2 regions of the Paenibacillus sp. y28 genome follow, and region 1 is predicted to be linked to the other one. Evidence: riboswitches for the same ligand, from Rfam matches in the RefSeq annotation. Region 1 holds a riboswitch; the other holds the start of a gene.
The links. Region 1 has a riboswitch for cobalamin ahead of nrdI (class Ib ribonucleoside-diphosphate reductase assembly flavoprotein NrdI). Riboswitches for the same ligand answer to the same signal wherever they lie in the genome.
Positions count from the first base shown of each region.

Region 1 (15,420 bases):
GTCTCCGTTTTCATTTATTGGTCAATGGAATCCGAATTTCCTTGTCCTTATCCCCGGTATAATACCAGAAAATATAAATGTCCGCCTCCGTGCCCTCGAATCCGGCATACACGTCAATCGCCTCATTTGCACGCGCGCAGCTCCCAGCGCGCGGTGTTTCGCTGCATGACGGCGGTCGGTCGACCACATGCTGCCGCTGCCCAGGAAATTCACCTTGGCTTGATTGCCTGGGATGATTTCTTTTCCGCGAAGCATATACGTTTAATTCACTTTCTCAAAAGTCACATGCTCGATTTCATGCCAATCCGTCTTGAATACCGTTATAAACACATCCTGGCACACATCCTCAGCATCGTCGGGATGATGCAGCATGAAGAAGCACGTTTTGTATACATCCTTTTTGCAGGCTTCAAACAGCTCTTTGTTGGTCAAGCGCCCTCCTCCTTCCTGTGTATGCTTTATAAACAACACCGCATTCAGAAAGGTTCATTATTTTTATTGGCAGGGATGAGGCGCAGCGGGAGAAACCGCCGAAGCAGGTCAGCCGCCGCTGTAATCAGTAAAAAAAGCCGTCCTGAACAGGACGACTTTGTTTTGCGTTCCAATTGGAACGGCATATTGGGTGCAGGTGGATTGTTTCTCGCTATGCCTTACAGGCCTTCATTCATTAGAAAATAAAATCGTCGTCTGTCAGCGGCTCCACGTTGGTGGTGCGGACGTAGCCGTTTCCTTTTTTGGAGAAGAAATCGTGCTGCTTCGTTCTGGTGCTGATCCCGTTGAACACGATCGGGTTCACTTCTTCCTCCGGGAAGATGGTATCCAGCCCCAGATTCATCAAGGCTTTGTTGGCGTTGTAGCGCACAAACCGCTTCACTTCCTCCGCCAGCCCGATCGACGAGTACAGCTCCTCCGTGTAACGCTCCTCGTTCCCATGCAAATAGTGAAGTAAGCCGTGGAACGTTTCCAGCGCAGCCTGCTGCTCATCCTCATTCAGCTCCGCGAATACTTCCTGGGCAAGCACGCCGACATACAAGCCGTGAATGCTCTCGTCCCGCAAAATCAAATCGATGATTTCGCCGCTGCTGGTCATTTTGCCTTGTCCGGCCAAATAGAGCGGATAGAAAAATCCGCTGTAGAACAAATAGCTTTCCAGCAGCACGGAAGCCGCCATCGCCAAATACAAATCCTTCGGCGTTTCGATAGAACGGTAATATTGGGAAATCGTCTCCGCCTTCGTCTGCAGGCGCGGATTCTGCTCGACCCAGCGGAATACGCCGTCGATTTCTTCGGTTGTAGCCAGCGTGGTGAAAATGCTGCTGTACGATTTGGCATGGATCTGCTCCATCATGCCCATGAAGGCGAGCACCGCCTTCCGCTGCAGCCCTTCCACATGCTCCATAATCTTGGGCATCCCGACGCCGCCCTGCACGGTATCGAGCAGCGTCAAGCCTCCGAGCACTTTCATGTACAGCTCACGTTCATTATCGGATAACGTCATCCATGACATTTTGTCATCGGACAACGGAATTTCTTCATCTGTCCAAAACTGCATAATATTCTGGCTCCAGAACGTACTGGTGAAGTCATCATCCGGCCGGTTCCAGTTGACGGCCCGCAGCGGCCCTTTATTGGCTTTGTTATCCATCTTCAGGTTCTCCTTTTGGGTCAAGCACTGGTTACACCGAGCAGCTGACGCATTCTTCGACGGACAAGCGGTTCGTCCGGGTATAGTACAGCGACTTCAAGCCTTTTTTGGCGGCATAAATATAGTAACGGGCCAGCTGTCTCGTCGTCACGTCGCTGTTCACGTGCAGGACGGTCGAGATGCCTTGATCGATGTGCGTCTGAATTTCGGCAATCAAATCAATGACCTTGAACTGATCCATATTATAGGCGGATTTATAATAGAAGAAATTGTCGCGATTCAGGTAAGGCATCGGATAATACGTCGTTGAATTCGCGTAGGTCCGCGTTTCAATCGGCTCTACAATCGGCATGACACTGGAGGTGGCATTCTGAATGTAGGAGATGCTCTGCGTCGGCGCAATCGCAAGCCGGTAGGCGTGGTACAGGCCTTGCTTCTGCACCTTGGCTTTCAGCTCGCTCCAGTCCTGCGGGGACGGAAGCTCCATGCCTTCAAACAACGCCTTCGCCTTCTCCGAGACCGGACGGTAATCTTCGCGCTCATAGCGTTCAAAGTAGGTGCCCTTGGCGTATTCGGACTGCTCGAAGCCGTCGAAGACGATGCCGCGCGAGGCTGCGATGTCGGCGCTTTTCTCCAGGGAATAGAAGTTCAGTGCCATAAAGAAGGCTCTGGCGAATTGAATCGCGTCGCTGCTGTCGTAGGCGATGTTGTTTTTGGCCAAATAGCCGTGCAGGTTCATCGCGCCCAGCCCGACCGAATGCAGCTCGCGGTTCGCTTTGGCGACACCCGGCGCATTGGAAATGCTGGTCATATCGCTCACCGCAGTGAGAGCGATCATACCTTCATGGACGGATTCGCGGATTTTTTTCCGCTCCATGACGTTGGCGATGTTCAGCGACGCCAGATTACAGCTGATGTCCCGGCGGATAACATCGGACTGGCCGTAATCCCCGATCTCGGACGTTTCCTGAAGCTGGAAAATCTCCGTGCACAGGTTGGACATCTTGATTGTGCCGATATCCTTCAGCGCATGCCCTTTGTTGGCGTTGCTGCGGTTCATAATATACGGGTAGCCGGATTCCAGCTGAATGGTAGCAATTTTAATCAGCATGTCCCGCGCGCTCATGACTACTTTCTTTTTCACCCGGTCATCGGCAAGCAGGCGGTCGTACATTTCATCCATGTCCATGTCGTCCATATGCTGTCCGTACGCTTTGTAAACGGAATAGGGAGCAAATACATGCAGCGGCTCGTTGCGCTCCGCCAGCGTGTACAGCTTGTTCGGAACGATAAGCCCGATCGACAGCGTTTTGAGCCGTGTTTTCTCGTCGGCATTGATTTTTTTGCTGTCCAGAAACTCCATGACGTCCCAGCCGAAAATATTGTAATACCCTGCGCCCGAGCCTTTGCGCTGGCCCATTTGGTCGGCGTAGGAGAATGCATCCTCCATCAGCTTCAGCACCGGCATAATGCCCTTGGCCGCCCCTTCGACACCCTTGATCGGCTCGCCGCGGCCCCGCAGCTTGGACAGGTTGACCGCAACGCCGCCGCCGATTTTGGAAAGCTGCATACACGTCCCAATGCCGTAGTTAATGGAATTGAGCGAATCGTCCAGCTCCAGCAGGAAGCACGATACCATCTCGCCGCGTCTGCTTTTCCCGGCATTCAGGAAGGTCGGCGTAGCCGGCTGCAGCCGGCGCTCCATCATCGAACCGGCCAGCGCGCGGGCCGCCTCCATGTCGCCACGGGCCAGATGCAGCGCTACAATCGCAACCCGGTCCGGATAATGCTCCAGATAAAGAGAGCGGTCATTGCTTTTGACGGCATAATCGGTATAAAACTTCGACGCAGCCATATACGAAGGAAATTCAAAACGGTATGCATGCGTAATGCCATAAATTTCTTCTACCTGCGCCAGCGTGTAGGTTTCGAGCACATTTTCGTAGAAGTCTTCCTCAATCATATATCGGATTTTATCGGCTGTCGTGGCAAAATGAATGCTCTTCTCACGGACTTCCTCCATGAACGCCTCTACGGCCTCACGGTCCTTATCCAGTTGGAAAAAGCCGTCCTCGGTCCGCTGCATGAGCATGTTGTTCAGTTCAATATGACGCAACTGCGCTCACCTCCTGTTTGAATCGTTCTACATCCTTCATTGTTCCGGCCAGCTCGAACTTGCTCAGCACCGGGACGCTGTACAGATCCGCGATCCGGTCGGCGCTGCGGGCGAAGCCTTCGCCCCAGTTGCGGTTGCCGCTGGCCGAAACCCCCTTCAGCTTCTGATGATTACGCTTCAAGAAGGAGAGCGTCTTATCCGGCGCCTGGCCGAAGCCGGTTGTATACGTTACGAGCACGAACGGCTCGTCGATAATCATTTCGTGATCAATCGGCACCGCCTGCATATTCAGCTTGCCGATGAATCTTTTTACATTCCCTGTCTTGGAATCGTAAACGATAAGCATTATGTAGTCTCCCTTTCCCTATCCCCTGCGCCCGGAACACCCTCCGCCGATTGTCCGCAAGCCGGTCTTGTTTATTCTTGAAATAAAAAGCAATGCCGTGCATGCAAGCGGAATTCACTGTTATCCAGCGAAAAAGGCGCATCAGCGACAGGCGTGCCGGATGCGCCGAATACAGGCAGGGCTTATTCAAGCCTGACAAGTAAACCGACGTAACGGACACCTTCCTATCGACCGTAGGGGTGTGTCAATGTGTGCGGGCAGGTCTCCTGGCTCGGGGCACCTTGCGATGGGTCCGCCTTCCCGGCATCAAAGCCTTGCGCCAGTGGCTGATTGGACCGAATCTGCTCCCTTACAGTGGCGGGACCGCGCCGGTGTTGCACCGGACTTCCCTATTAAGCTTTTTTCACGATAGCTCCAGATTAGAAGTCACTCGCTCACGCTCATAAACCCGCTTCTAGTCTAGCTTCTTAACGGCCGGTGTCCTTGCACAAGGACCGCAAACCCGCTATTTGGTGAAAAAAGCACCCGTCACAACCATATGTAGATTGCTTTAAATAATTTATATCAATATCTTGTGCATGTCAATTGGTTCGAAAGCCTATTTTTCTACTAAAAATCATACGTGATCCTCTGAATGCGCCATACTGCTCCGTTTTACGGCAAACCACAAAAACAAACTTTTTTTCGATCCAAAAAATGTAAATCGCCGCCATCCGGCATCCCGCGCGGGTTTGGCGGATTCAGAGGCCGATTGTGGATACGCTGTCATCAGCGATTCAAAAAATAGGCGGCGCTTTTGTCCAAAACATGCACATCGGCATGAATGGGTCTCAGGTACCTTGACCGCAGAAAGGGACTCGTTCATCGGTTTCTATCACCGGAAAAGGTCACTGCGCGCCCAGAGGGAGCTTTGCGGGTGATAACAACTACGGGGAGCGGAACCGCTAGTCGGATCGCCAAATGGCCGCCCCATAGCTGGAGCAGCCCCTATTCAGCAATCCGCCCGTCCATGGCGCGGGCAAACAATCCGTCGTAAACACCGTTTTCATATCCAGCCTTTGATCCAGCAGCTTGATTGAACCAATTGATCCGGACGCTCCGATCATCGCTCCTCGCTCATGTCACCGGGGCCTTAGCGGCGGCCGGGAGGACAGCCGTCAATCAGCCCCCAATCCCCCGGGGCCAGCACCGCCTCCCGCTTCTTGCCGGCCCAGATCCCCAGCAGCTCATGCCATTCCATATCGGCTCCCCCCATCGGGTACAAACTCCGGCGCTGCCGCCGTACAACACACCGGATAGACGGCGCTTCCCCTCACAACAGCGGTTCCTTATCCTCCAATACGTTCCAGCAGCCGCCGGATGCAGCGGTCCGTCTCTGCCAGCACCACTGCTTTATCCACCGTCAGCACCGTTTTGTTCTCCATTACAATATTGCCGTCAATCAGAACCGTATCCACATCGGCGCGGCCCGCCGCGTATACGAGCCGTGAATACACATCCGCGTCATAAGCGGGGTACGCATGAAACTCGTTCAAATCCACAAGCTGCAGGTCCGCTTTTTTCCCCGCTTCAATGCTCCCGATTTCACGCTCAAGCCCAAGCACCTCTGCGCCGCCTATCGTCGCCATCCGCAGCGCTGTTTTGGCATCCATCGCCCTTGGCCCGTGTTTCACCTTATGCAGCAGCGCCGTCAGCTTCATCTCCTGGTACATGTCGAGCGTGTTGTTGCAGGGAGCCCCGTCCGCCCCAATCCCCATAGCAATCGAGCGGGTCAGCAAATCCGGCACCTCCGCTATGCCGGAGGCCAGCTTCAAATTCGACCCCGGACAATGCGTCAGCTTAACCCCGCGATCCCGGACGATCCGCTTCTCCTGCTCGTCGAGCCATACCCCGTGAGCCAGAACAAGGCGCGGCGTGGCAAGGCCGATATGGTCAAAATAAACCACATTGCGCATCCCCAGCTCCCGCTCGACCAGCTCAATTTCGCTGCGGTTCTCCGAGGCGTGCGTATGCACCAGCACCCCGTACTGCTCCGACAGGTCGCGTACTCCAAGCAAAAGCCGCTCCGTGCAGGACAGCACAAACCGGGGGCAGAACGCATAGCCGAGACGCCCGCCGTCGTAACCGTGCCACCGTTCCAGCAAATCGACGCTTTCCTGCATCGAACGGTCTGTATCCTCGGCAAGCGACTCCGGCACGTCCTCGCCCCGGTCCATCATCACCTTGCCGGAAATCGCCCGAATTCCGCTCTCTGCCATAGCCCGAAAAGCGGCATCCGCGTGACGGACCGTTTCCATGTCCAGAATGGTCGTTGTGCCGCTGCGGATCAGCTCCCCGATGCCAAGCAGCGCCGAGTAAAAAACGGACTCCTCATCGTGAGCGCCCTCCAGGGGCCAAATCCGTTTTTTCAGCCAGTCCAGAAGCTCCATATCGTCCGCCCGCCCGCGGAACAAGGTTTGGCACAAATGCACGTGAGTTTGAATAAAGCCGGGCAGCAGCACCTTGCCGCCGGCGTCGATAACCCGGTCCGCCGCAGCGTTCAGCTCTGGCGCAACCGCCTGGATACGTCCCGCTTCAATCCATACATCGCCAGTAAACACCTCGTCCTTGGCGTTCATCGTTACAAGCTGCGCGTGTTTAATCAATATGGATGGTTTGTTCATCAGAAGCCTCCTCCAGATGTCCGTCTTGGCCGTACGCGGCCCGGAACGGGCGTCAGCGGCCGAGGCCCATTCTGGCTGCCGACCTCAGCTCTCCGCTCCCTCGCGCGCCGGCAGGCTCGCCTGTAGACGCACGCTTTGCCACATGCACCGTCCCTTCTATACGGTGACGGAACAGAAAAGCCAGTTTCAAACGCAGCAAATCATTGACCTTCTTGAAATCAATACCAAGCAGCTCGCTGATTTTCTCCAGCCGATAGGCCGCCGTGTTGCGTTGAATGTACAGCTGCTTGGCTGCTTCCGCAATCTGCCCGTCATGCTCGATGAAGGTCTCCAGCGTTGCCGGCCGCGCCGCGCTCATCCAGCCTGCGCAGCAGCCCGACCGCATTCTCGGGCGCATCCTTCATCAGATAGGCGGTTGTAAACAGCAGCTCCCCGGCCTCAATCCAGTCGGAAATATCCGGTGCATCCATGACATTGACGGACTTCACGACCCGCATAACGCCAGCCCTGCCTGCAATGACCCGTCCCTCCGACAGTGGGTAAATTGACATTGCCTTAATGTGCAAGCCGCTCCGCCTCCCCGTACGTGATAAGAGCCAAATCTCTCCATCCGATGCACAATGTTATCTATATGTTATGTTTTATAACATTATTATATGACGATCCGCAGCGCAGGAGCAACGATAACTTTAAACTTTCTGAAAATTATATTCAAAACAAATACCACGTCTCCCGTGCATTCAAATCCGCAATCGCTTCTGTTCCGTTTCGTTCTGTTTATGTTGATTTGTGTTGATATTCCTTATAAACTACTTCATAAAGGGGGCCGAGACGATGAACCCGATGGTGTGGAACAGCTTTACCGTAGAGAATCAGCCTACAGTGCCGGGCATGCTGCGCGCCGAGCGTTACAAGCGGTCGTTCGGCTACCGGGTGAAGCGCTCCAGAGGCACTCGCGATTTTTATTTGACCTACACCTTATCCGGCTGCGGCTTGTTTCATCACGGCACCGACGTGCTGGAGTCCAGGCCCGGAGATATTACTGTCATTACTCCCGGAACCCCTCATCTGTATGCTGCTGACGATCAGGGGGATTGGGAGTTTTACTGGTGCCACTTCACACCGCGGGAGGAATGGATGCCTCTGCTGCAGCTGCCCGAGCAGCTCAAGGGGATTAAGGGCGGACACATCGGCAATGACGGTCCGGACACCGACTTCATCTGCGCCTTGGACCGTCTTGTGAAGTACAGCCGGGACACAAGCTTCATCGGGGAAAAGCTGTCCGCCAACGCGCTGGAGGAAGCGCTGCTGCTTATCTATAAACATAGCGAAACAGGAGTCCAGCGGCTGGACTCCCGTATCGGTCATGCGATTCAGCTTCTATCAGACAAATTCAACGAGCCGTTGTCCGTTCCTGTTCTTGCTGCTGCCGTCAATCTGTCCCCTTCCCGCTTCGCGCATCTGTTCAAGCAGCAAACCGGCGAATCCGTTATGGATATGCTGAACAAAATCCGGCTGCAGCATGCCCAGCAGCTGCTCGCCGTAAGCGACAAGTCCGTGGCTGAAATCGCGGAGGCGGCGGGCTACGGCAGCCCCTATTATTTCACACGCCAATTTACCGCCATGTACGGCTGTCCGCCCGCCGCCTACCGCAAGCAGGCCTCGCCGTCAGGAGCCGCTTCTGATGTAATCGGCTCTCGCCGCCCTGTGCCGGCAAAATGATAGCTTTTGCAGCACGCGGCCGCTTCGTTTAATCGGCGGATTCGGCCAAAAACCGCTCCAGCTTCAGCGCTTCAAGACCCGCCAGCAGAATGATGCCGATTCCGTGCGTGTCGTCAAGCAGCCAGGAGAGCTCATCCTTGTAGTAAAGCTTATTGAATGAAAAGCCCGAGCCCCGGCATACCCCGTAAATATGGCCGTGCTTATCGATTGCAAGCCTCCGTAGACCGTCCCAGCCCTTGGCTGCGGCAGCGCTGTATGGGCCGGGGTTCGTCAGCCAGCCCTGCCGCACTCCCCGGGCAAAGGCGTAAATGAACATCGAGGTGCATGACGATTCCTCATACGATTCCGGGTCGGTCAGCACCTGATGCCACAGGCCGTTGCCGCCCTGCAGCGCCAAATAGCCGCCGCACAGCTCCCGGTAAAACTGCAGCAGCTCCCCGCGCAGCTCATGCTTCTGCGGCATAACTGTCAAGAGCTCCGTCAGCGAGAACAGTACCCAGCCGTTCCCCCTGCCCCATGGCACCGTGTTCGGCTTATTGAATTTAAAGTCGTACACATGGTGCATAATGGACTGATCCGGCATAAACAAATAGCTTTTGTACAGCTTGAACTGTCTGGCCGCGTCCAGGAGCGCCTCCTCATTGCCCGTCCGGACGTAGTACCGGCACAAAAACGGCACGCTCATATACAAATCATCGCACCACATCGTCCGCTCCATAAAATCGGCGCTGCCCCGGACGCGGTAAAGCGCGCCGTCCGCAAGCCGATCCTGCTCGTGTCTGATATAGGAGGCAATCCGCTCGATGGCCGGCTCGGCGCCTCGAAGCTCCCGGTGATTCATCGCCCGCAAGGTTACCGCCCCGAAGGAGCCGCAATCATCCAGACTGTCTATCGCCGCAAGCTGGTGGTTCAGCCCCGGCGCCCCGTATTGCTGCAAATCCCAGCGGGCGTATTCATCCCAGCGGGTACACAGCTCGATATGATCCAGCACATAGCGGACATAATCCGGACGCTCCAGCACTTCACCGCTTTGCAGCAAGCCGTACAAGGTTACGCCCAGCGGATAGTTCCATTTCCCGAATAGCGCGGTTTCCAAATACGGGCGAACCCAGCTGTCAGGGAGGTCCACCTGCCAGTACGTTCCGTCCTTACCGTCCTTAAACACGGTATGCATAGAGCAGAAATCCTCCGCCTGGAAAGGAATACCAGCAGAAAATGGTCCCGCATACAGCCATGCATCCGGTGCTCCGCGGACAGGCACCGGCAGCTCGAAGCCGGAGTCTTCTCCCTGCACATCCTCCAGCTCCAGACCCCACTGGCCGCCGCCAGAGTGCGACCGGATGATCATGTCGTTCAGGCCGGGCTTCAGAGCCGCCTGCACGCTGAAAGCCCCGGCGCTGCCGGACGCCGTGCTGGAGTACACCTCACGGCCATTGACGTAGATCTCCCCGGCACCGCGCCGCATGCCGCGCAGCTGAACGGTCAGCCCGTCTCCTCCGGTCCGGCGAAGCCGCGTCCATGCAACAGCGCAGCTGTCCTGGGGACTGCCGAATAACCGTTCCACTGCGCTTTGCTCCAGCGTATGCGTCTCCCATTCCCGCTTCGGGTACCACCTCAGGCCGGTATCCGCTTCCGACATCCCTTCCCCGGGAAGCTCCGATAGGGGAGCGTCCAGCGGCTCGCTGAATATCCACCCTTCCTGACCGGACCGTTCCGCCGACGGCGCCAAAAAATGCAAGGGCGCCCCTTTGATCGAGCCTGTCCCGAACAGCCCTCCGCAGCCTGTCGCAGTTTTGAGAAACCGCAGCACAACGTGGTTCCAGCCTTGGTTCACCCGGACATGAAACCAATTTTTCCGATCGGGAAACACATCGTCATTCAGGTTCGATTTAAACCGGCGCTCGCCGTTGACATACACGTGAAGCGGACTAAAGCAGCTGACGCTCAGCGGCATGTCCCGTTCCTCGCCGCTCCACAGCTTCGCCCAGGCATAGACGAACTGACCTTCCCGCACATCCGGAATTTTGTCCTCCACATTCATGACATACCGGTAGTCGGACTGGCGGATAAAGCCCTCCCTGGCAAAAACCCGGAAGACGGGACCATGCTTCGGATGAGCGCCGATATGTCGGTTTGCTATTGCGCTCAGCACCTCTTCCGTGCTGGAAATAACCGTATTTATGGAATCATGCTCGGGAAAATAGGCCACTGTCAGGCTCCTTTCATGGGTGAATGGCTCCTAGAGCCGAAAAGTCAGAAATTCGCAAACGTTAGATGAAAGAACGGCATGTCGAACATTTTTTGAAGTGAATTCCATTCATTCAAGATGAATTAAGATGAATATGTAAATAAAATTTGTTCATGGTGTGAATCGCAAACGATTCAGGATGCGGCCAAACACGGACGGCCCAGGCGTTTATTCAACCTCGCCGCCGAAATAAAGCGTCGTGCTGTACAGCCGTTTCGGCTGCGGTAACGGCCTGGCCGTCGCAGGGACGGACAAATTCAGCGGGCGCGAAGCATAAATATAAGCTTTGTCCTGGGTGTAGACGATGACCTGCTCCCGGCCGGTGCCGAGCAAATCCGCATGTACGACGTAGCCGTCCACCGGAAAGCGAACCGCTTCTCTCCTATGTCCGTCATACAGAGCTGGCGTGACGCCACCACCGCGCCGATAAGCGAGAATGTAGTCCGGCCCGTGCGGCTCCCAGCCCCGCAGCGGCTCGATCATGGTCAGCCATCCGCCCGTAACACGCTGTTCCTTCCATACTTCCCGGCCTTCGGAATCCAGCAGAAACATTCCGTCCCTGCCGCTCCCGCTATCGTTGTCCCCGCGCTCAATACGGTCCAGACCCGCGATTTGCAAGCCCGGCATATCCGTGCGGAACCTGCCGAGCGCAACATGCTGCGATTCAATGGAGCCATCGTAGCGCCACAGCTCCGAGCCCTGCAGGCTGTACATCACAGTAACGCTGCCGCCCACCACCACTTCCGGCTCCCCGTCCCCGTTCACATCGCCAATCCAGATGCAATCGGCATGGTCATCGAGGTCCTTGCACGACCACAGCTTCGTTCCGTCATGGTCGAGCATGTCGTAGCCGGCCATCACTTCATCGCATCCGTCTCCGTCGATATCGTAGACCCACGGAAAATGCCCGGGATTGCCCGTATAGGTCCATAGGACGTTCATTTCGTTATCCAGCGCCCACAGCCTCCGGTACCGGTCCTTCAAAATAATATCCTGCGGCCGCTCCAGCCCGCGCAAATTGGCGATAATAATACAGTCATGCGCCAAAGGATCAGGCAGCGGATACGATTTCTTCAGCTCCCCGCTCCGCCCGCTATAGATACGAAACTGTTTGTCCATCACACACAGCACTTCCAGCTGTCCGTCTCCATCAATATCATACAGCTGTACCGGATAATCAGAGCCCGGACCGCCTGCATTCGGGTCTGGCGTTCCTACCTGCCACAGCAAATTCCCCTGCAAGTCAAACACAGTCATACACTGCACCTGGTGGGGGACGTAACGGTCGTCGATGCCGCCGTCAGGCTGCGCCAGCAGCAGCTCCATCCGGCCATCCCCGTCCACATCACCCAGCAGCATCTTGGTGCGCAGCCCGGCCTTGTGAATATCCACAATCCCCAGCAGCACCGCCTGCTCTGTACGCTCAACCATGCGTTATGCCTCCTTATGAGCAATTACAGCCATCATAAAACAAATGTAAACGGGTAAACAGAGCGGATTCTGCCGTTTTTTTGACCGATTCCGCTGCGAGACCTGCAGGAGCATTCTCTCCCTCTATTCGATTCGGCCTTCTTCATTTATAAACAGGAGCATGGGTACTTCGCCCGATGTGCGGAACACAGCACGGTCCAGTGTGCAATGCCATCTGAATGTTGCCCCGAAAAACGCAAACAGCCATGCCCTCCGGCACGGCTGTTGCTTTTGCTGTTCTGCTTTTTACTTGCTATGGCATCGTATTAAAGCTGACGAATTCGCCAACCGGCTTGCGGTAGCCTCGCGGCCGCTGGCTGGAAGAATCCTCCTTGCCGATGGCAATCAGCATGACCGGCACATACCGGCCGGGAATGCTCAGAAGCTGCTGGAGCTTCTCGGCGTCATAGCCGATCATCGGGCAAGTGTCCCAGCCCTTCTCCTTGGCAGTCAGCATAAACTGCATCGCCGACAAGCTCGCATTACGGATTGCCTCATCCCGCTTGAAGACGTCTCCTCTGTCTTCATACATCTGAGTGACCATTTCAACGGTCATGTCGAATTCCTGCTGGCTCATAACACCGAGATTCAAAAGCCCCTCATGGATATGCCCAACCTGCCGGTACGCTTCCAGATCTCCGAGCACAACGATAACGGCTGATGCCGTCTTGACCTTGTACTGCCCGGAGGCTTCGTACACCTGCTCGATTTTGTTCTGATCCTTCAGAACCAGATAGTGGGTATGCTGCAGGTTAAACGCGGACGGGGCGAATTTGACAATTTGAAAAATGTCGTCCAGATCCTGATTCGGTATTTCGATGCCGGTCAAAAATTTATTGACGGATCTCCGGGATTTAGCCACAGAAATGAAATCTCCCATAAGGTGTTCTCCTTTTCGCCATTGCTGCACCAATGAACTCTTATTTAAATACCTTCAAACGCTCTTCAAGCGGCTGGAACGCTTTCTCCCCTGGCGCTGCTGTCGGTTTGCCAAACGGCATTTGCGCAATCAGCTTCCAATCGGCAGGAAGGCTCCACTCCGCCTGCACCTTCGCATCGATAATCGGGTTGTAATGCTGCAGGGAAGCGCCGAAGCCCTCTTGCTCCAGCAGGGTCCATACAGCCAGCTGCAGCATCGCGGAGGATTGGTTGGACCAAATCGGGAAGTTCTCCGCATATGCCGCGAAATTTTGCTGAAGGGACGAAACGACCTTCTGGTCTTCAAAAAACAGGACGGTGCCGTATCCGGCACGGAAGCTGTCCATTTTTTTCCTGGTCGGCTCGAAGCTCTCGGCAGGCACTATCCCTCTCAGAACCTCGGTTGTGATGTCCCACACCTTGTTATGCTGCTCGCCGAGCAAAACGACAACCCGGGCGCTTTGGGAGTTAAAGGAGGACGGCGTATGCAGCACCGCTTCCCCCGCCAGCTCCTGAATGCGCTCATCAGATACTACCGGCTCTTTACTTATTCCATAATACGTGCGTCTTTCCTTTAATGCGGTTAAAAAATCTTTGCTCATTCTAATCGCCTCCACTATGTTTGTAGGGCCGTTTCCACCAAAATCAGCAGCACATAGACATCAGTAACTTTATTCGTAACAGGTTACTATGCTATTATGAACCATAGAAATTCATTGTGAAAGTACGCTCTTTCAAGATATAAAGTATCCTGAAGGATACCTTAAGGAGGAGAGTGTTCCGTGGACAAAAATCCGGAGCTGTGCAAGGTCGAGGACACGCTTCATATCATTGTGGGTAAATGGAAGCCGATTATTATTATGCGCCTCCTGTTTCAAGGAACCTTCCGATTTAACGAGCTGAAGCGCACGCTGCCCGGCATTACGACCAAAACCTTAACCGCCCAGCTGCGCGAGCTGGAAGAGGAAGACATTATAGAACGGGTCATTTACCCGCAAATTCCGCCCAAAGTCGAATATTCCATCACCGAGTACGGCCGCAGCCTCATGCCGGTGCTGGATTCCCTGCACAACTGGGGAACCGCCCATTTGCAGCGCAAGACGCAGGGCAAGGCAGCAGCAGAATCCTCCACCTCCTGACCGCCCTGTCTCTAGCTTCGGCCTTCCACTTCGATGGTCTTGGCGCTGCAGTACGCTATCGCATGATGCCCTATTATTCACGAAGGCCGCCACGACGACAGCGCGCTCGGGTGTAACACCAAATCAAAGCTGTAAACCGCAAGGCAACCATCCAACCGGCAACGATTCCCCGCAGAAGAGCTTGGTGAAGCCTCAGAAGCTTTCTCCGGGAGGGGGGTCAGGCTTAGATGCGTTTGCAAAAGCGTAAGCCGAATATCCCTTAATCCACTAACTTGCTAATGACAAACTCATTCTGCAGCACCTGCCAAATGGCCGGGTCCTCCATGCCGAGACGCCATAAGGCCAGACCCCGGATACCGAGCCTGTGGGCCTGCTGCATCTTGGCCCGGATGCTGTCCGCGTTCTCAAACCATACCTCGTGCTGATTCCCTTCTGCGTCGGTATAGCTGAACATCGGCGTCTGGGTCTTCTCATCGAATACAACCTTGACTCCGTACTGCTTCGCCCGGTCCATCGCCATGCTGTAGGTAACATACGTATTGCGGCCTGTGGTCAAATTAAAATCGAACCCGAATACCGAAACCGCCGCCAAAATTTTGCTGGCGGGCATCTTGGTCAAGGCATAGTTCACCACGCTACCCATCCAGCCGCTGGAGACGACCGGCCCCGGTCCGCTGCCCGGCCAGCCGTGCTCATTGTACAGCATCAGAACCACCTGGTCGGCAGCTTCTCCGATGACGGCGTAGTTAAATGGAGCCGAGAATGGATTCGTCGGCTGATCCGAGGTCCGGGACGGCGTATCGACGGAGAAAAACCATCCCCGGCTTCGCATCTCCCGGCCCAGCTCCCGGTAGAAATCATTCAGCTTCTCCCGATCCTCATAGTACACATCCTCGAAATCCATATTTACCCCGTCAAATTCGTACTGCTGGATGAGCTGTACCATGCTTTGAATGAACGCCCGGCGCGTCTCCGGCGTCGCCAGCATTCCGCGGACGACATCCTTGTTCACATGTTGATTCCCGCGCTCATACAGCAAATTGTGGACGGTAGGCAGCATTTTTACATTATGACGATGGCCGAAATTCACGATTTCCTTCATATACGCTTCGCTGAAGGTGGCGGGGAAATTCTCGACGCGGGTCGGGTCGCT
Region 1 is NZ_JBBBNV010000019.1:77,854-93,273, reverse strand. Features, by position in the region: gene WBG83_RS15485 (hypothetical protein) at 166-678, shown strand; gene nrdF (class 1b ribonucleoside-diphosphate reductase subunit beta) at 668-1,645, opposite strand; gene nrdE (class 1b ribonucleoside-diphosphate reductase subunit alpha) at 1,677-3,761, opposite strand; gene nrdI (class Ib ribonucleoside-diphosphate reductase assembly flavoprotein NrdI) at 3,748-4,107, opposite strand; cobalamin riboswitch at 4,347-4,556, opposite strand; gene WBG83_RS15465 (hypothetical protein) at 5,052-5,213, opposite strand; gene WBG83_RS15460 (5'-deoxyadenosine deaminase) at 5,436-6,770, opposite strand; gene WBG83_RS15455 (PucR family transcriptional regulator) at 6,823-7,155, opposite strand; gene WBG83_RS15450 (PucR family transcriptional regulator ligand-binding domain-containing protein) at 7,082-7,336, opposite strand; gene WBG83_RS15445 (helix-turn-helix domain-containing protein) at 7,605-8,492, shown strand; gene WBG83_RS15440 (glycoside hydrolase family 88/105 protein) at 8,521-10,701, opposite strand; gene WBG83_RS15435 (rhamnogalacturonan lyase family protein) at 10,909-12,171, opposite strand; gene WBG83_RS15430 (nitroreductase family protein) at 12,464-13,090, opposite strand; gene WBG83_RS15425 (nitroreductase family protein) at 13,131-13,730, opposite strand; gene WBG83_RS15420 (winged helix-turn-helix transcriptional regulator) at 13,911-14,267, shown strand; gene WBG83_RS15415 (glycosyl hydrolase family 18 protein) at 14,527-15,420, opposite strand, start outside; gene WBG83_RS22645 (LysM peptidoglycan-binding domain-containing protein) at 15,335-15,420, opposite strand, start outside.

Region 2 (15,420 bases), on a different contig from region 1:
CCGATGGCAAAGCCGGTCAATATATCCAAATCGGACGTCCGCGCCGTCAAATAAATGATATGCGCAGCCGAAATTTCCCGGATTTTGGGACACAGCTCGAAGCCCGTCTGGTCCGGCAGCATCACATCCAGCAAAATGACATCGGCCCCGTGCTCCTCCAGCTTTTGCAGCGCCTCCCGCGCGGTATGGGCTGCATATATACGCCGGAAGCCTTCTTTGCGGAGCACCATTTCCAGCAGTTGAACAATCGCTTTTTCATCATCAACGAGCAATATTGTAGCGTTCAGCATGGAATCCCCTCCACGGCCTATTGTATCAAATGATCCTTAATTCGAGCTAAACTGCGGCAGCATTTGTTAAAAAAGGAGCCGCGTTTGAAGCTTCCCTTGGGCGACGATGCCGGGCCGGGAGCGGCAAAAAAACACAGGCGCTTTCCGCCTGTGTCAGCACTTGGATATGTTAATAATCCAGTCGTATTCGAATCTGTTGCGACGGGGCAATCCATTCCACCTCAGCGCCGAGCGCTTCACTGACAAAACGGAGCGGCACCATCAGTGTATCATGGGCAATGATTGGCGCCGTGCCCATTTGCAACGGGGTGCCGTTGACTGCCGCTGTTTCGGAGCCGGCCTGAATGACGATTTGCTTCGTCTGTTTGCGGGCGGTGACAGTCCGGGTTGTATCATCCCAGGCGACGGAAGCCCCCAGCTTCTCAAAAATAGCCCGCATCGGCACCAGCGTAACATCGTCCTGCAGCAACGGCTCAAACGGATATGGCTGTACCTCTCCGTTAACATACACTGTAATGGCATCCGTATCCAGCTTCACCTCCCCTTCTTGCTTCATGCGCCCAATCAGCTGCAGCGAATCGGCATTCACGGGATTATTTCGCACCTTGGCCTCATACAGCGAGGGGAAGCCCTGGAGGACGGACATATCTTCAATTTCGTTGTTTTGGACATCCAGTATCGTCAATTGGGACAGGCGGCGCAGGGGAGAAGGATCTTGAATCCGGTTGAAGCCTAGCTCCACCTGGCTCAGGAAGGGCAGCGGAGCGAGAGGGCGCAAATCCTCAATCTCATTATGACTGGCCAGCAGAAAGGTTAGTCGAGGCGTATGGCTTAACGGCTCCAGGCTCTGAATGCGGTTGCCTGTAAGATCACACGTCAGCAGATCCGGCAGTCCGGCCAGCGGGCTGAGATCACGAAGCTCATTATCCGGCACAAGCAGGACTTGAAGCTTGCCCAGACCCGAGGCGAAGCTGAGGTCGGCTAAGGAGGTATGCTGGATTGAGAGCGTTTCCAAATTAGACAGGCTGGCGATAGGGGTAAAGTCCTGAACGGGGGCGGCATCGACAGACAAGCTGCGCAGGTTCGCCGCATGCTCCAGACCGCCAAGGTCGCTGATACGGGTATCCAGGCTCAAGGAAAGCAGGCTGTTCATATGCCGGATGGTTACCGGGCCGTCAGCCAGCTGCAGCTGCCCCCGAACGGCTTGCTCCAAAGCAGCGTCGGCAAAAGTGACGGGCTCGGAAGCGGGAGCCGCTTCTTCTGCGTGCAGGGCGGGATGGAAGAACAATAAAAAGCAGATCAGCACAAGACGAACCATCCATGGTTGGATGTGCATCGGATCACGCTCCTTTTTTGAAATATTCCAACTATTTCTCGCCTGTACCTCCATGTTACCCCCGCTTCCGTGCTTCGTCAAGGAAAGGGAAGTCGTGTAACGTAAGCGGAAGTGTCCGAGGCGGCTAGCATGTGAGGGGCAATCGGCGGTAAAATATCGAATGCTGCCGGAGCCTGACGAAGGATGGGGGACGGCAGGAATACAGCATATAAAAATAAGGCCAAAGCAGCATAACCAAGCGGGAATGTGCTGTACTGCCCACTCCGGTATGCAGCAGCTCAAGCAGATATGCTCAGGAGGCTTGAAGGAGACAATTGCAGGATCGAGAGGCAGGACTCAAGGGCCGCAAAATGCAGAAAAAACCCATGTCCGGCTGTAAACACACCGGGATTGCTTTACTGCACGTCCGGCGCAGCAGCCTGGCATTCGTAACAAAAAAACAGCCGCCCGCTGCTGCGGGGGGCTGAGGAGCTTTAAATAAAAAGATGATGTTGAATCAGATGATATGCGGAGGAAGAACGAAAATTCCGGGAAGCCGGACAAGCCGTTTACGCTTCCGCAACCATCCGGTTCGTAATGGAGCCGAGCTTTTCAATCTCAATGGTGACGACATCCCCCGGCTGCAGGTAGACACGCTTCTCCGGCGGATAGCCAAGCACGACACCTTCCGGCGTCCCGGTCAAAATGATGTCTCCCGGTACAAGCGTCAGGTGCTGGGAGATGTAGCTGACAATTTCATCGCAGCGGAAAATCATGTCCGATGTGTTGGAGCTTTGGCGGACTTCGCCATTGACGATGCAGCGAATCGACAGCTCGTTCGGGTTGCCGACTTCATCGGCCGTAACCAGATACGGGCCAAGCGGGCTGAAGCTGTCGCAAATTTTGCCAAGCATCCACTGCGGCGTCCGCAGCTGCAAATCGCGGGCGGACAGGTCGTTTACGTTGCAGTAGCCAAACACATAATCCAGCGCGTTTTCCTTGCTGACGTATTTGGCTTCCTTGCCGATTACGATGACCAGCTCCGCTTCATAGTCGACCTCCTGAGATACTTTCGGCAGCGGCACATCCTTTCCGTGCCCGGTCAAGGTATTGTGGAACTTGTTGAACAAAATCGGGTATGACGGAATGGGCGCATTCGTTTCCTCGGCGTGCTTGCGGTAGTTCAGGCCGACGCAAATCATTTTTTTCGGCTCGGTGACGCATGGCGCATAATCAAGGCCTTCTTCCGCCAGAAACAGCGATTGCTCTCCAGCCGTGAGCGCCTTGTCCGCCAGTGCGAGCAGTGCAGATTGCGCCGGCGCGCCTTGGGCAATAACGTCCATTACGTTCAGCGGCACTGCCGAGCCCGGGAAGGCCTGAGCTGCCGCTGCAATATCCAGAACGCCCTTCTCTGTCACGAGTCCGAGGCGCTGACCGCCGTTTGTCTGAAATGTAACGAGTTTCATAAATGAAGTCCGCTCCTTTAGTATGAAATAAATGCAGGTAAATGGCTCGGACAAGCTCCGAACAAGAGCCGATCCGTGCCCGGAAAATCAAGCGTTTTTGCCGAAGACGACGCCTCCGTCAATATAAAGCGGCGATCCCATCATGAACTTGGCGTCGTCGGAAGCCAGGAACAGGGCGGCCTGCGCCACATCGTCCGGACGGCCTAGATCGCCGGACAGCTGGCGCGTTTTCAGGGAAGCGATTGCAGCTTCGGGATCGTCGTAGGAGGTGCGCAAATAATTCTCGACGAACGGGGTCAAAATGGTGCCCGGCAGCAGTGCGTTGACACGGATGCCGTACGGCGCGTAATCGACCTGCATCGATTTGGTCAGCGACAGGATGGCGCCTTTGGTTGCCGCGTAGGAAGCCCGGCGGGCCAGGCCGATTTCGGCGATGCAGGAGGACATATTAATGATGCTGCCGCTGCGCTGCTCCATCATATGGGGCAGCACGTATTTGCTCGGCAGATAAACCCCGCGAATATTGACGTTCATTACCTTGTCCCATGCCTCAGGCTCTACCTCATGCAGCATGCCGACTCCGCTGATGCCCGCATTGTTGAACAGCACGTCGATCCGGCCGTAGTGGGCCAGCGCTTCGCGCACCAGCTTCTCCACATCCTCGGGCTTCGTAACGTCAGCCTGGAGGAAGATGGCTTCACCTCCGGCCTGCCGAATTTCCTGAACGGTTTCTTCTCCCCGATCCGCCTGCAGATCGTTGACGATGACAGAAGCGCCTTCCTTTGCAAACAGCAGGGCGGTGCTTTTGCCAATCCCGGAGCCAGATCCGGTAATGAGCACGATTTTGTTCGATAACCGCATGATTTCATTTCCCCTTTGAGGTTAAATATAGTATCCCGGGCTGCGCGATATCCGGCGGACACGCCGGGTTAAGACGAGCCGGGGGATAAGCGCCGGGCAAGCCCGCGCAGCTCCTCGGTCGCCTGCTCCTGCTTGACCGCCCATTGATGGGCGGGCATTGAGAAGCTGACTGCTGCGGCAGCCCGTCCGGATGCATCATAAACGGCGGCCCCGACGCAGCAAAAGCCGATAACGGCCTCCTGATCGTCATAGGCCAGGCCTTCCTTGCGTATGCGGGCCAGCTCGGCCAGCAGGGCGGCAGCGTCCGGCACTGTCCGGGGGGTAAGCTGCGCGAGCCCGCTCTCCGGGTACAGCCGGAGAACCTCTGCATCCTCCAGCTCGGCCAGAAGCGCCTTGCCCATTGCCGTAGCGTAGGCAGGCAGCCGCATCCCCGGATCTGAAGCGAGCCGGACCGGAGAAGGGGCTTCCATTTTGGCCAGGTATAGAATATCCCGCCCATCCAGGCAAGCCAGCTGCACGGTTTCGCCGATTCGTGTGCGGGAGGCCGCCGCCTCCTGCTGAAAAGCCCTGCTGAGGTCGAACTGCTGCAGATACGCGCTGCCGAATTGGCCGATGCCGGGCCCGATGGCATAGGTATCCCCGGGCAGCCGGGTTACCCATTGCAGTGCTTCCAGCGTGTGCAGAAGGGAGAACATGGAGCTCTTGTTAATGTCCAGCCGCTTGGACAAGTCCATCAGCTTCAGGGCGGAGGGCTCGGCACGGATTAACCGGAGGATGCTGTCCGCGCGCTCAAGCGCGGGAACCCAATATTTTTTTTCTGCGGACGGCTTGTTGTCTGGTTCCATCAGGCTTCCTTTCTTCTATAAAAACAAGGTAATTTCAGTATGATGGTTTATTATAATAAACCAAGTTTATAAAATAAATTTTACCATGATTTCTCGCGTTTGGTCAAAACTTTTTGCACGGGTCCTCCGTATATAAATGATGGCGGATCGGATCTTGTTCACCGCGCTGCGGGGTGTGGTAAACTAGAGTAGACAGACTGATAGATAAGCGGAACCAGGCCTAAGCCCGATGAAAGGGAGAAAGGGAGGCTCTCTCGGAGCGATCAGGCTATTTTTCGCCCCGCTTGGATTTACTATGGCCCGGCCTGCCTGCTGACGTGCTTGGGGTAAAGCGGATATTTCGATTTACAATAAAAGTTTTGCAACTTTTTCGGACGCGGCTGCGTCTGGAAATTGCACGAGAGGGGGATCCTAGTGGTAGCCTTGGAATTGATTAAAGCTGCCCAATCCGGCGATCGCGACGCTCTGATAGCCCTGCTGCGTGAAGTGGAAGGACATGTGTACCGAACGGCGTATTATATGCTCGGCAACGAACAGGATGCGAAGGACGCTTCGCAGGAGGCACTCATTCGTATTTATACGAAAATCCACACCTATGAAGAAAAAGCGCTTTTTAAAACGTGGGTGCAGCGAATCGTCACCAATATATGTATCGATATGTTCCGACGCAAAAAATCAGCCGTTTCCATTGAGGAACACAACCTGGTGTTTACCGGTCCGAGTGATGTGGAAAAAGAAGTCGCCTCGGTGTACCTGGCCAAAGATATCGAAGAGGCAATCGGCAAGCTGCCCGATCATCACCGGATTGTTGTGGTGCTGAGGTATTTGCAAGACTTATCCTATAATGAAATCGCAGAATCGCTGGGACTGCCCTTGAACACGGTAAAATCGTATTTGTTCCGGGCCCGGGCGCAGCTTCAGAACTTATTACAAGATTATCAGAAGGGTGGTGTACGGGGATGATTTGTGAAGAGGTGGTGGAATTGATGCAGCGTGAGCTGGACGGCGATCTGAGCGATGCCGAGAAACTGGCTTTAACGGCCCACCTGGAGCAGTGCCCCGATTGTGCCGCCATGTTTCGCCGAATGCAGCAGCTTCACAGCGGGCTGGTGAGCCTGCCGAAGGTGGAGCCGCCATTTTCACTGGTTGACGCGCTTTTGCCGCGGCTGGATGAGCTTGACCGTCTGCGTGAGCAGGGCCGGGGTCTTGAGGAAAACGTGGAGCACGGTGCGGAGCAATTCATTGCTTTGGCCGCCAAGGAGTGGGGAACGCAGGAGGCTGCGGGCTCTGTGACGGAAGCTTCGGCAAGCAAAGTGTTGAAGACAAGCGGCGGTGAGCGGCTTGCCGCAGTGGAAGGCGGCAAGTCCAGCCGGGGCCCGGGGGCTGCGGCGCAGCTGGAGCCTGTCAAACGGAAAGGCTGGATGCGAGGCGGCGCGGCATGGGGCGGTGCGCTGGCCGCTGCTGCCTTGTTCGGGGTTATTGTACTGACGAGCAGCGGCGGGCTTGGCCTGGATGAGAAGGAAGTCGCCGAGATGTCTCCTCAATTCAGCTCATCGGGTTCATCTGGGGAGGCAGGAAGCACCGCAGCCCAAGATAAGCAGGCCGGTAGCGGGGCCGGTGAGGCTGTGGGCACGGAGGCAGCTTCCGCCGCCAAGCAGGATGAGCTTGCGGCTGCGAAGCAGAGTGCGGCTGAGAGTGAAGCGCAGGCAGCGCCGGGCGCGGGGGCGGCCAGTGCCAACGAGCCGGCTCCAATCCAGGCTGGGAGCGGAGCGGAGCAGCCGGCGCCGGAAGCGAAGCAGCCGCAAGCGAAATTGCCGGCGGCCAGCGCCTCCGAGCCGGCTTCGCAGCCGGCGCCCCGCGAGACGGTGACGGCGCCGTCCGCCACGCCGCAGCCGGCTTCGCAGCCGGATACGAGCGGCGACGCGTCCAAGAAGCTGGCGGAGCCTGCGCCGATGCCGGAGAGCCAAACGTCGAATGCGGACCAGTCGGCTGCGGCATCGACACCTGCTGCTCCGGGGGCCGAGGAAAGCGCTCCGGCGGCAGACTCGCGCGGGCTGGCCTCCAAGGATTACAGCTATAAGGCGCAAAGCTTTGTCTATGAAGCGGCGGGCATGGAGCTGTCCTCCAAGGACGGGACACTGCTTGCAGTCGTTCAGGATCAGCGGATTGTCGTGAAGAAAATCGGCAGCGGTGAGGTCTTGTATACATCGCCAAGACAATGGAAGGCGACCGACAAGCTGACCCTGCTGTCCTGGGACAGCGAAACCCAACTGACCTACCAAGTGGTCAGCGGGGAGGTCAAGCAGCTCATCAGCATGGATCTAGTCAAGAAAACAGAGACAGTTAAACCGGGCTAAAACGCGGATTTTGTGCACCAATGGCACGCTTCCGGCGTATAGTATAGCAAAGTCGTATAACCATGCGGCGCGGGGAATCCTGGGGCCTGTGCCGGGTGTTTATATAGATGATGTGCTGGGGCAAAGGGATGACGGCAAGGCGGGCGATCGCTGTGTCGTGATCCCTTTGTTTTTTTATATCATCAAGGGGGCTTAGGCCGGCTAGCGGATTGTTTTCTGGACGAAATCTGTAAACTATGATAAACAAGAATAGAGCGCAAGTACGACGAGCTGGGAGGTGCCGGGGATGGATTACCGGCTGGCGAAGCGGGAATTAAGACAAGGCCGCATTCAGCCTATTTATGTATGCTACGGAACGGAAAAATATTTGCTCGATGAGTTTATCGCGGAGCTGACAGCGAAGCTGATTGAGCCGGGGCATCAGGATTTCGCCCTGGCGAAGCTGGATTTGACCGAAGCAAGCCTGGAATCGGCAATCGATGAGGCTCAGGAGCCGCCCTTTATTGTGCCGCGCAAGCTGATTGTAGCCAAAAACGCCCTATTCTTGACCGGTGCCAAGGATCAAGGAAAGCTGGAGCATCCGGTGGACAAGCTTCAGCAGTATATGGTGCATCCGAGTGATTTTGCGGTGCTCGTTCTGACGGTGGAGGCGGAGAAGCTGGACGAGCGCAAAAAAATCGTCAAGCTGCTAAAGGAAAAGGATGTGCTTATTCCGTTCCTGCCGATGACCGAGGAGGAGCTGCGCCAGTGGGTGGCGCGGCAGGCGGAGAAGGAGCAGGTGCAGCTCGGCCCGGGCGCGGGAGAAGAGCTGCTGCTGTACACGGGAGGAAGCCTGCAGTCGGTTGCGGGAGAAATCCGCAAGCTGGCAACCTTTGCCGGTCCTGGGGGCACGGTAGGGGCTGAGGATGTGCGGCGCTTGGTCGTACCGGGTACGGAGCAAAACGTGTTTCTCCTTATTGAAAACATCGTTCAACTGAAGCTGGAGCGGGCGTTTGCGATATTTTACGACCTGCTGAAGCAAAAGGAGGAGCCGATTAAAATATTGCTGCTGATCGCCCGCCAGTTTCGCATTATTTTGCAGGTGAAGGAATATGGGCGACAAGGGTTCGCGCCGCAGCAAATCGCGGGCTATCTCAGCCTGCACCCTTATGCGGTGAAGCTGGCCGCGGAGCAGGGCAAGCGCTATGACGGCGCACGGCTCAGCAGCATTTTGTCCCAGCTGGCGGAGCTGGATTACAAGATGAAAACGGGCACTATGGACAAGGTGCTCGGGCTGGAGCTGTTTCTGCTTCGTCTGGCTCCGGAAGCTGGACGCTGAGGCGAGCAGACTGATTTGAATCATGGCATTCTAATCAGGTCATGCATCGCGTGGTTTAAGCACAACATCCCCGGCAAGGTCAGCTCCAAGGCTGGCCTTGTACGGGGATGTTTGTATGATTTGATAAACACATTTCAAGCTGCGCTGCATGACGGTTTGGCTGCATTATTGCATGACGCATGACTGTATGACTGTATGACTGTATGAACTGCATGAACTGCATGACTGTATGAACTGCATGAACTGCATGAACTGCATTAGCGTCCGGTCGGCCGCTTGTTATGGCTAATCCAGACCCCAGCTGTGGTTCCGGTTCCTGTAACGGATGCGTCATTGTGTTTCGCTGCATGACGGCGGTCGGTCGACCACTCAAGCCGTGAATCCATGAACGCCAAAAAGGCCGTCCCGACAACAGAATAATCTGCTATCATGGAACAGCCCCTTGATTGTAAGTTTAAAGCATGTAAAGGCTTCTGCTTACGCTTGAAGTCCGTTCAGCTGTTTCGCCAAGCGGGATTTTTTGCGAGCAGCAGCGTTTTTATGAATAAGCCCTTTGGTTGCGGCTTTATCCAGCTTCTTGGAAGCAAGCACGAGGGCTTCTTTTGCGGACTCAAGGTTACCGGAGCCTGCTGCTGTTTCGAACGACTTCACGGCCGTACGGAGCGCGGATTTCTGCGAAGCGTTACGAAGACGACGGGATTCGTTCGTTTTCGTCCGTTTAATCGCGGATTTAATGTTTGGCATTGCATTCACCTCCTACTAGCAAGTACATACACGGTCTTACGACAACTTTAAATATTCTAACATGCGCCCTACCAAAATGCAATACCGGAAACCTTTTGTTTCGGCGGATAAGCCTTGGAATAGCGGCCCCCCTTTTTTGGCACAATACGGGAAGACGAACGATTCGCCAAGTCTGACCATTTCAGTTGAAAAGGGGAGCGAGCAATGACGGATTTAACGATGTACTCCGTGCGTACCGATTTGGCGCTGGAAGCGCGCGATATGGCGGTGGCATCCCGCAGCAAGGCGGGTATGCCCGGGAATGCAATGCCAAACCAGCTGCCGGGCGTTGACAGTGAGACATCCGAAGAGGACGGCATTCTGATTACCCGTCTCCATGTGAAGGATGAAGAGGGAGCGCGCGCGATCGGGAAGCTGATGGGCCGCTATATTACGATCGAGGTGCCGGGCCTGCGCATCAAGGATAGCGATTTGCAGGATCGGGTCGCCACCCGGCTGGCGCAGGAATTCTCGTCGTTTCTGGAAAGAATCGGAACGAAGGCGGATGCCAAGGTGCTTATTATCGGGCTGGGCAACTGGAATGTAACCCCCGATGCGCTGGGGCCGATGGTGGTGGAGAATGTGATGGTTACCCGCCACTACTTCGAGCTGATGCCGGATCAGGTTTCCGACGGCTACCGTCAGGTAAGCGCCGTTGCGCCGGGAGTGCTGGGAACGACGGGGATTGAGACCAGTGAAATCGTACAGGGCATTGTGGATCGGACGAAGCCGGATTTGGTCATCGCCATCGATGCCCTGGCTTCCAAGGCGCTGGAGCGTGTCAACACGACCATTCAGATTGCCGACACGGGCATCCATCCGGGCTCAGGGGTTGGAAACAAGCGCAAGGGGCTAACGCTGCAGGCGCTGGGCGTGCCTGTTATTGCGATTGGCGTGCCTACCGTGGTGTACGCTTCCACGATCGTGGGCAGCACGATTGATCTGATGAAGCGGCATTTGCAGCAGCATACGCAAAATACCGGCGCCATTCTCGGTTTACTGGATGGCATGTCGGAGCAGGAGCGGCTGGGGATGGTCAAAGAGGTGCTTGACCCGCTCGGGCATGATTTGCTGGTGACGCCCAAGGATATCGATCAGTTCATTGAGGATATGGCCAACATCATTGCCAGCGGATTGAATGCGGCCCTTCATCAGGCCGTGGATCAGGATAACGTGGCGGCCTATACCCATTAGACGCTACTCGCGCAGCGTATAGTGAAACCGAATGGTCAAGCGCTCCCGGCCGGGAGCGGGCTTGGCCTCTTTTTTCTCTATAGCTGTTCTAGCGAACTCCGCAAGTTCATAGAGTAGAACTAGATAGAATGCTGCTCTACTTTACGACACAAACGGCGGAGGATAGCCTATGAAATGGTTCGAGAATGACGATGCGGCACATGACGGGTTCCGGCTTGGCGAGATGACCAAGCTGCTGCGCTTGTTCGTCACGGTGACAGCGGGAACGATGATGTTTATGACGGTTCTGGGCATGGCCGGGGTGCTGCAGCGGCAAATCCCGGAGAAACGGATGCCGTCGATGCAGGGGATGGCGGCGGTGATGTCCAGCCGCATGTTTATGGATATTTTGGCGATGGAGGTGCCTCATTTGGGACAGGCGCCCGAAGCATCGGTGTTTTCCTTCCGCAATACGGCGCACTTCCTGCTGCAGCTGTCCACCGGCATGCGGCCGGGTGACCCCAAAAGCTGGCTGGCAGGCGAAATGACCGGCCTGCGATCGGACAGCTCCGTGCTGCTGTATCCGGGCAAAGGCACGGTGATGGGGGAGGACCCCGCTGACTATACGCCGCCCTCGCAGGTGCTGCAGCCGGAAGGGCTTCCGCCGACGGCAACAGCGGAAATTAACGGCAGGGCAACGGCAGTAGACGCGGCAGGAGCCCAGGCCGGGGAAGCCACGTCCAAGCCCGGAGCGGCGGAGGCTGGCAAGGGGCCTGCCATTTTTATCTACCACTCCCACAACCGGGAATCCTTCCTGCCGGAGCTGAAGGATCAGGGGATTACGAGCCCGGATTTGGCCTTCGATCCGAAAATCAACGTAACACAGGTCGGCAAGCGGCTGAGCGACAAGCTGAACGAGCTCGGAATTGGAACCTTGCATTCGGATGCAGACTATCCGACGCTGGAAAAAGGGTTCAATTACGCCAAATCCTACGCCTACTCCTACAAAACGGTGAAGGAGGCTTTTGCCCAGCATCCGGACCTGCAGATGGTGTTTGATCTTCATCGTGACTCGCTTGGACGTAAACAGACGACGGTTCATATTGACGGCAAGGATTATGCCCAGGTATATTTTGTGGTCGGCAAACGAAATCCGAATTGGGAGAAAAACTCTGAATTCGCGTCCCAGCTTCACAAGCGGCTGGAGGAGACGCACCCCGGCATCTCGAAGGGAATTTACGGGAAAGCGTCTAACGGGAATGCGGAGTACAACCAGTCGATGTCGCCAAACAGCATTCTGATAGAAGTGGGCGGGCCGTACAGCACGATGGAGGAAATGAACCGGACTGCCGATGTGCTGGCCGAAGTGATTGCCGAGCTGTACCGGAACGCCCGGAAGGTGTCCGCCCCGGGGGATGGCGCGGCAAAGCGGTAGCTTTTGGTGGAGATTCCGAGCGGCATGGTCCAGTTGTGAACAAATGGTATATAGCGTCCTATGATGGAGGGTACATCCTATGAGCAGGTTTTATTGGCGGTTCGCCGGCGCAGTGCTGCTGCTGGCCTTTGGCATCGCTTTCGGTGTGGAGCTGGCTTCACGAGGCACCGAGCGTATTCACGGACCGCTGCCCGCAGCGGCGGGCAGTACCGGAGCTTTGGATGCCCGCTCAGGCGGGGCCCAGGCGGCTGCCGTCCGGACCGCAGCAGGGGAGCAGGCCGGAGCAGGGCGAACAAAGGCGGCAGAGCAGGGGAAAGCCAAGGCAGCCGATTCGAAGTCCGATGCGGCATCCTCCGCCCGCCCCAGAGTGACCGAGGACCCGCTCATTAACCGCATCACGAACAAGATTGGCGAGCTGCTGCAAATGGCAGCCTATCACGGAGTGCGGCTCGTTGTGTCCTGGCTGGAAGGGCTGCTGTAACATCGTGCGGGCATGTTTTTGATGTACCCGGGACATGCTGCGGCAGCGTGCTGCTTTTATCCGCTCGGGCAAGGCCGGACTACATCCGCATCGCCCGTCACTTCACCGCATTCCACATGCCCGGCTTCAGCAGGCGGAGGCCGAATTGGTTCTTGAATTTTGACAGGCTTTATGTTTCAATTGGGCATGTAAGCATTAAGCATGTGCAGGAACTTATTCTTCAATACTTAAATATGGACAACAAATCAGGTGCCCTTGCTTAGGCAAGGGGTAACAGGGAATCGGGTGAGAATCCCGAACGGTCCCGCCACTGTAATTGGGGAGCTTGCTTTTTAACATGGTCACTCGGGGAAAGCCCGGGGAAGACGAAGCATAGCGCTGATCCACAAGTCAGGAGACCTACCTGGTTTGAAGCACCCACGTGCCTTCGCGGAAAAGGAGAGGTGTACAAGCATGAAGCGGCCATCTACGAAGGATGGGGCCGTCTTCTATTTGTGCGTATCCTGAACCAATCCAAGCCGCGGATTGGTTTTTTGCTATGTCCCGCCTGTCTATGCCGCAGTCATTTTTATTCATTCAGGAGGTTAGAGCATGTCATTGAAAAAAGCAATGCACACGCTGCTGCTCGTTTCAGGCTTCACCCTGTACTTCATGCTGAACGAGCCGCAGTCCGCCCGCGCCATGCATATTATGGAAGGCTTTCTTCCGGTAGGCTGGGCGATTTTTTGGTGGGTCGTCTTTATCCCGTTTTTTATTCTCGGCTTGCGCGCGATCGCTAGAATTACAAAGGAAACGCCGGAGCTCAAAATGATGCTCGGGCTGGCAGGCGCCTTCACGTTTGTGTTGTCCGCGCTGAAAATTCCGTCGGTTACCGGCAGCAGCTCGCATCCGACCGGAACCGGGCTTGGAGCTGTGATGTTCGGTCCGCTGCCGATGAGCGTGCTCGGCTCCATCGTTCTGCTGTTCCAAGCGGTGCTGCTCGCCCATGGCGGAGTGACCACGCTGGGCGCCAATGCATTTTCTATGGCGGTCGCGGGTCCTGTGGCCGGCTTCTTTGTATATAAAACGCTGATGAAAGCTACGGGCAAGCAGCTTCTTGCGATTTTTGCGGCGGCGATGCTCGCGGATTTGTCCACTTACGTTGTGACCTCGGTTCAGCTTGCGCTTGCTTTTCCTGCTGAGGTGGGCGGCTTTGCGGCATCCTTTGCCAAGTTTGGCGGCATCTTCGCGATTACGCAGATTCCGCTGGCGATTAGTGAAGGGCTGCTGACGGTCCTGATCTGGAACTGGCTGCAATCCTTCAGCACACAGGAATTGTCGCTGCTGCAGCGCAAAATGAAAGGGGCCGATCAATCATGAAACGAAGCACCCAAAATGTGCTGATTCTTCTCGGGGTTATCCTGCTGGCGGTGCTGCCGCTGCTGCTGGTGGATGCGGAATTCGGCGGGGCCGACGGCGCTGCGGAGGAAATGATTCAGACGCTTCATCCGTCCTATGAGCCGTGGTTTTCGCCCTTTTTTGAGCTGCCGTCGGAGACGGAAAGTATGCTGTTTGCGCTGCAGGCGGCGCTTGGGGCCGGCTTTATCGGCTACGTGCTGGGGCTGTTCAGAGGCAGATCGGGCAAAACGAAGCCCCAATGATGCAGCGCATCGATACGATATCGTACACCAACAAGCTGCGAGCCGTTTCTCCTTTGTGGAAAAGCGGGCTCGCAGCGCTGTTGTTTGTGCTGGCTTATGCGGCGCACCCGGTGGTGCAGCTGGCGATTGGCGCATGGATGTCCCTCTGGATTATCGGATATGCCCGTATCCCGGCGCGGTTTTATTTGATGCTTCTGGGAAGCTCCTGCTTGTTCTATATGGCCAGTCTGCCGGCGCTGCTTGTGCAGCTGACTCCGGCCGGGCAGGCCGCGGACGGGGCTTCCCTGCTGATTCAGTACACCGCAGGCGGCTGGACGGCTTATGTTACGGAGTCCGGGCTGGAGACTGCGCTGACGCTGCTTGTCCGGATTGCGGCCTGCCTGTCCTGTATGTTCTTCGTTACGCTGACAACGCCGATGCCGGATCTGTTTCAAGTGATGGGCAAGCTGAAGCTGCCGCCGCTGCTGCTGGAGCTGATGCTGATTATGTACCGCTTTATATTCCTGCTGTCGCAGACGGCGAGGGATATGTATACGGCCCAGCGGGCCCGGGGCGGCCAAGCCGGGTTTAAAGGCAGGCTGAACGATACGGCGCTGCTTATTGTGCGAATATTCGGCAAGACGATGCAGCGGTACCGGGGCTTGTCCTTCGGCTTAATGGCCAGGGGCTTCACAGGCGACATCCGGATGGCACCGTACGAGCCGAAGGGGATTTCCTTCCGCTATAAGGCGGAAAGCGGCGCAGGCGTCTTGCTTTTGCTCCTGCTGGAGCTGTGGTTGCGATGGAGGGGATAAGATGAATGAACGCGCGAAGGCGGACAACATGGATTTTTTGACGGAGGGCACTCATCCGATTGTGGAGGCGGAGTCTGTCGTCTTCAGCTATCCCGGCGCCGCGAACGCGGCGTTAAACGGGTTGACGCTGCGTATCCCGGCCGGCTGCAGAACGGCCATTTGCGGCCATAACGGATCGGGCAAATCAACATTTTTCCTGCACGCCCTCGGCCTGCACCGGCCATCCTCCGGCCGTCTGCTGTGGAAGGGGACGGAGCTGTCCTACCAGGCCAAGCAGCTTAAGAAGCTGCGCCAGCAGGTGGGGCTTGTGTTCCAGGACCCGGAGCAGCAGTTAATTTTGAACACGCCCGGGGAAGATGTTTCTTATGGTCTGCGTAATGCCGGCGTGGCGGAGGCGGATATTCGGCACAGGGTGAAGCAGGTGCTCAATGCCATGGGGCTGGACCGCCTGACGGATACGCCGCTGCACCACTTAAGCCTCGGCCAGAAAAAAAGAGTCGCCCTGGCCGGTGTTTTGGCGCTGGAGCCGGAGCTGCTGCTGCTGGACGAGCCGACGGCTTACTTGGATCGGGGCTCGGAGCGCCAGCTAATGGAGGAGCTGGATCGGGTACACAAGAGCGGCATTACCGTCGTGATGGCGACCCATGACATGAATTTGGCCT
Region 2 is NZ_JBBBNV010000023.1:26,215-41,634, reverse strand. Features, by position in the region: gene WBG83_RS17015 (response regulator transcription factor) at 1-290, opposite strand, end outside; gene WBG83_RS17010 (stalk domain-containing protein) at 460-1,626, opposite strand; gene WBG83_RS17005 (fumarylacetoacetate hydrolase family protein) at 2,175-3,071, opposite strand; gene WBG83_RS17000 (SDR family NAD(P)-dependent oxidoreductase) at 3,159-3,932, opposite strand; gene WBG83_RS16995 (IclR family transcriptional regulator) at 4,001-4,777, opposite strand; gene WBG83_RS16990 (RNA polymerase sigma factor) at 5,192-5,740, shown strand; gene WBG83_RS16985 (zf-HC2 domain-containing protein) at 5,737-7,134, shown strand; gene holA (DNA polymerase III subunit delta) at 7,421-8,452, shown strand; gene WBG83_RS16975 (hypothetical protein) at 8,710-8,883, opposite strand; gene rpsT (30S ribosomal protein S20) at 8,930-9,196, opposite strand; gene gpr (GPR endopeptidase) at 9,401-10,429, shown strand; gene spoIIP (stage II sporulation protein P) at 10,599-11,843, shown strand; gene WBG83_RS16955 (hypothetical protein) at 11,923-12,324, shown strand; cobalamin riboswitch at 12,555-12,745, shown strand; gene WBG83_RS16950 (energy-coupling factor ABC transporter permease) at 12,916-13,683, shown strand; gene WBG83_RS16945 (energy-coupling factor ABC transporter substrate-binding protein) at 13,680-13,964, shown strand; gene cbiQ (cobalt ECF transporter T component CbiQ) at 13,961-14,758, shown strand; gene WBG83_RS16935 (energy-coupling factor ABC transporter ATP-binding protein) at 14,760-15,420, shown strand, end outside.
Region 2: it holds a riboswitch for cobalamin, as region 1 does, so the genes downstream of both, WBG83_RS16950 (energy-coupling factor ABC transporter permease) here and nrdI (class Ib ribonucleoside-diphosphate reductase assembly flavoprotein NrdI) in region 1, are expected to answer to the same signal.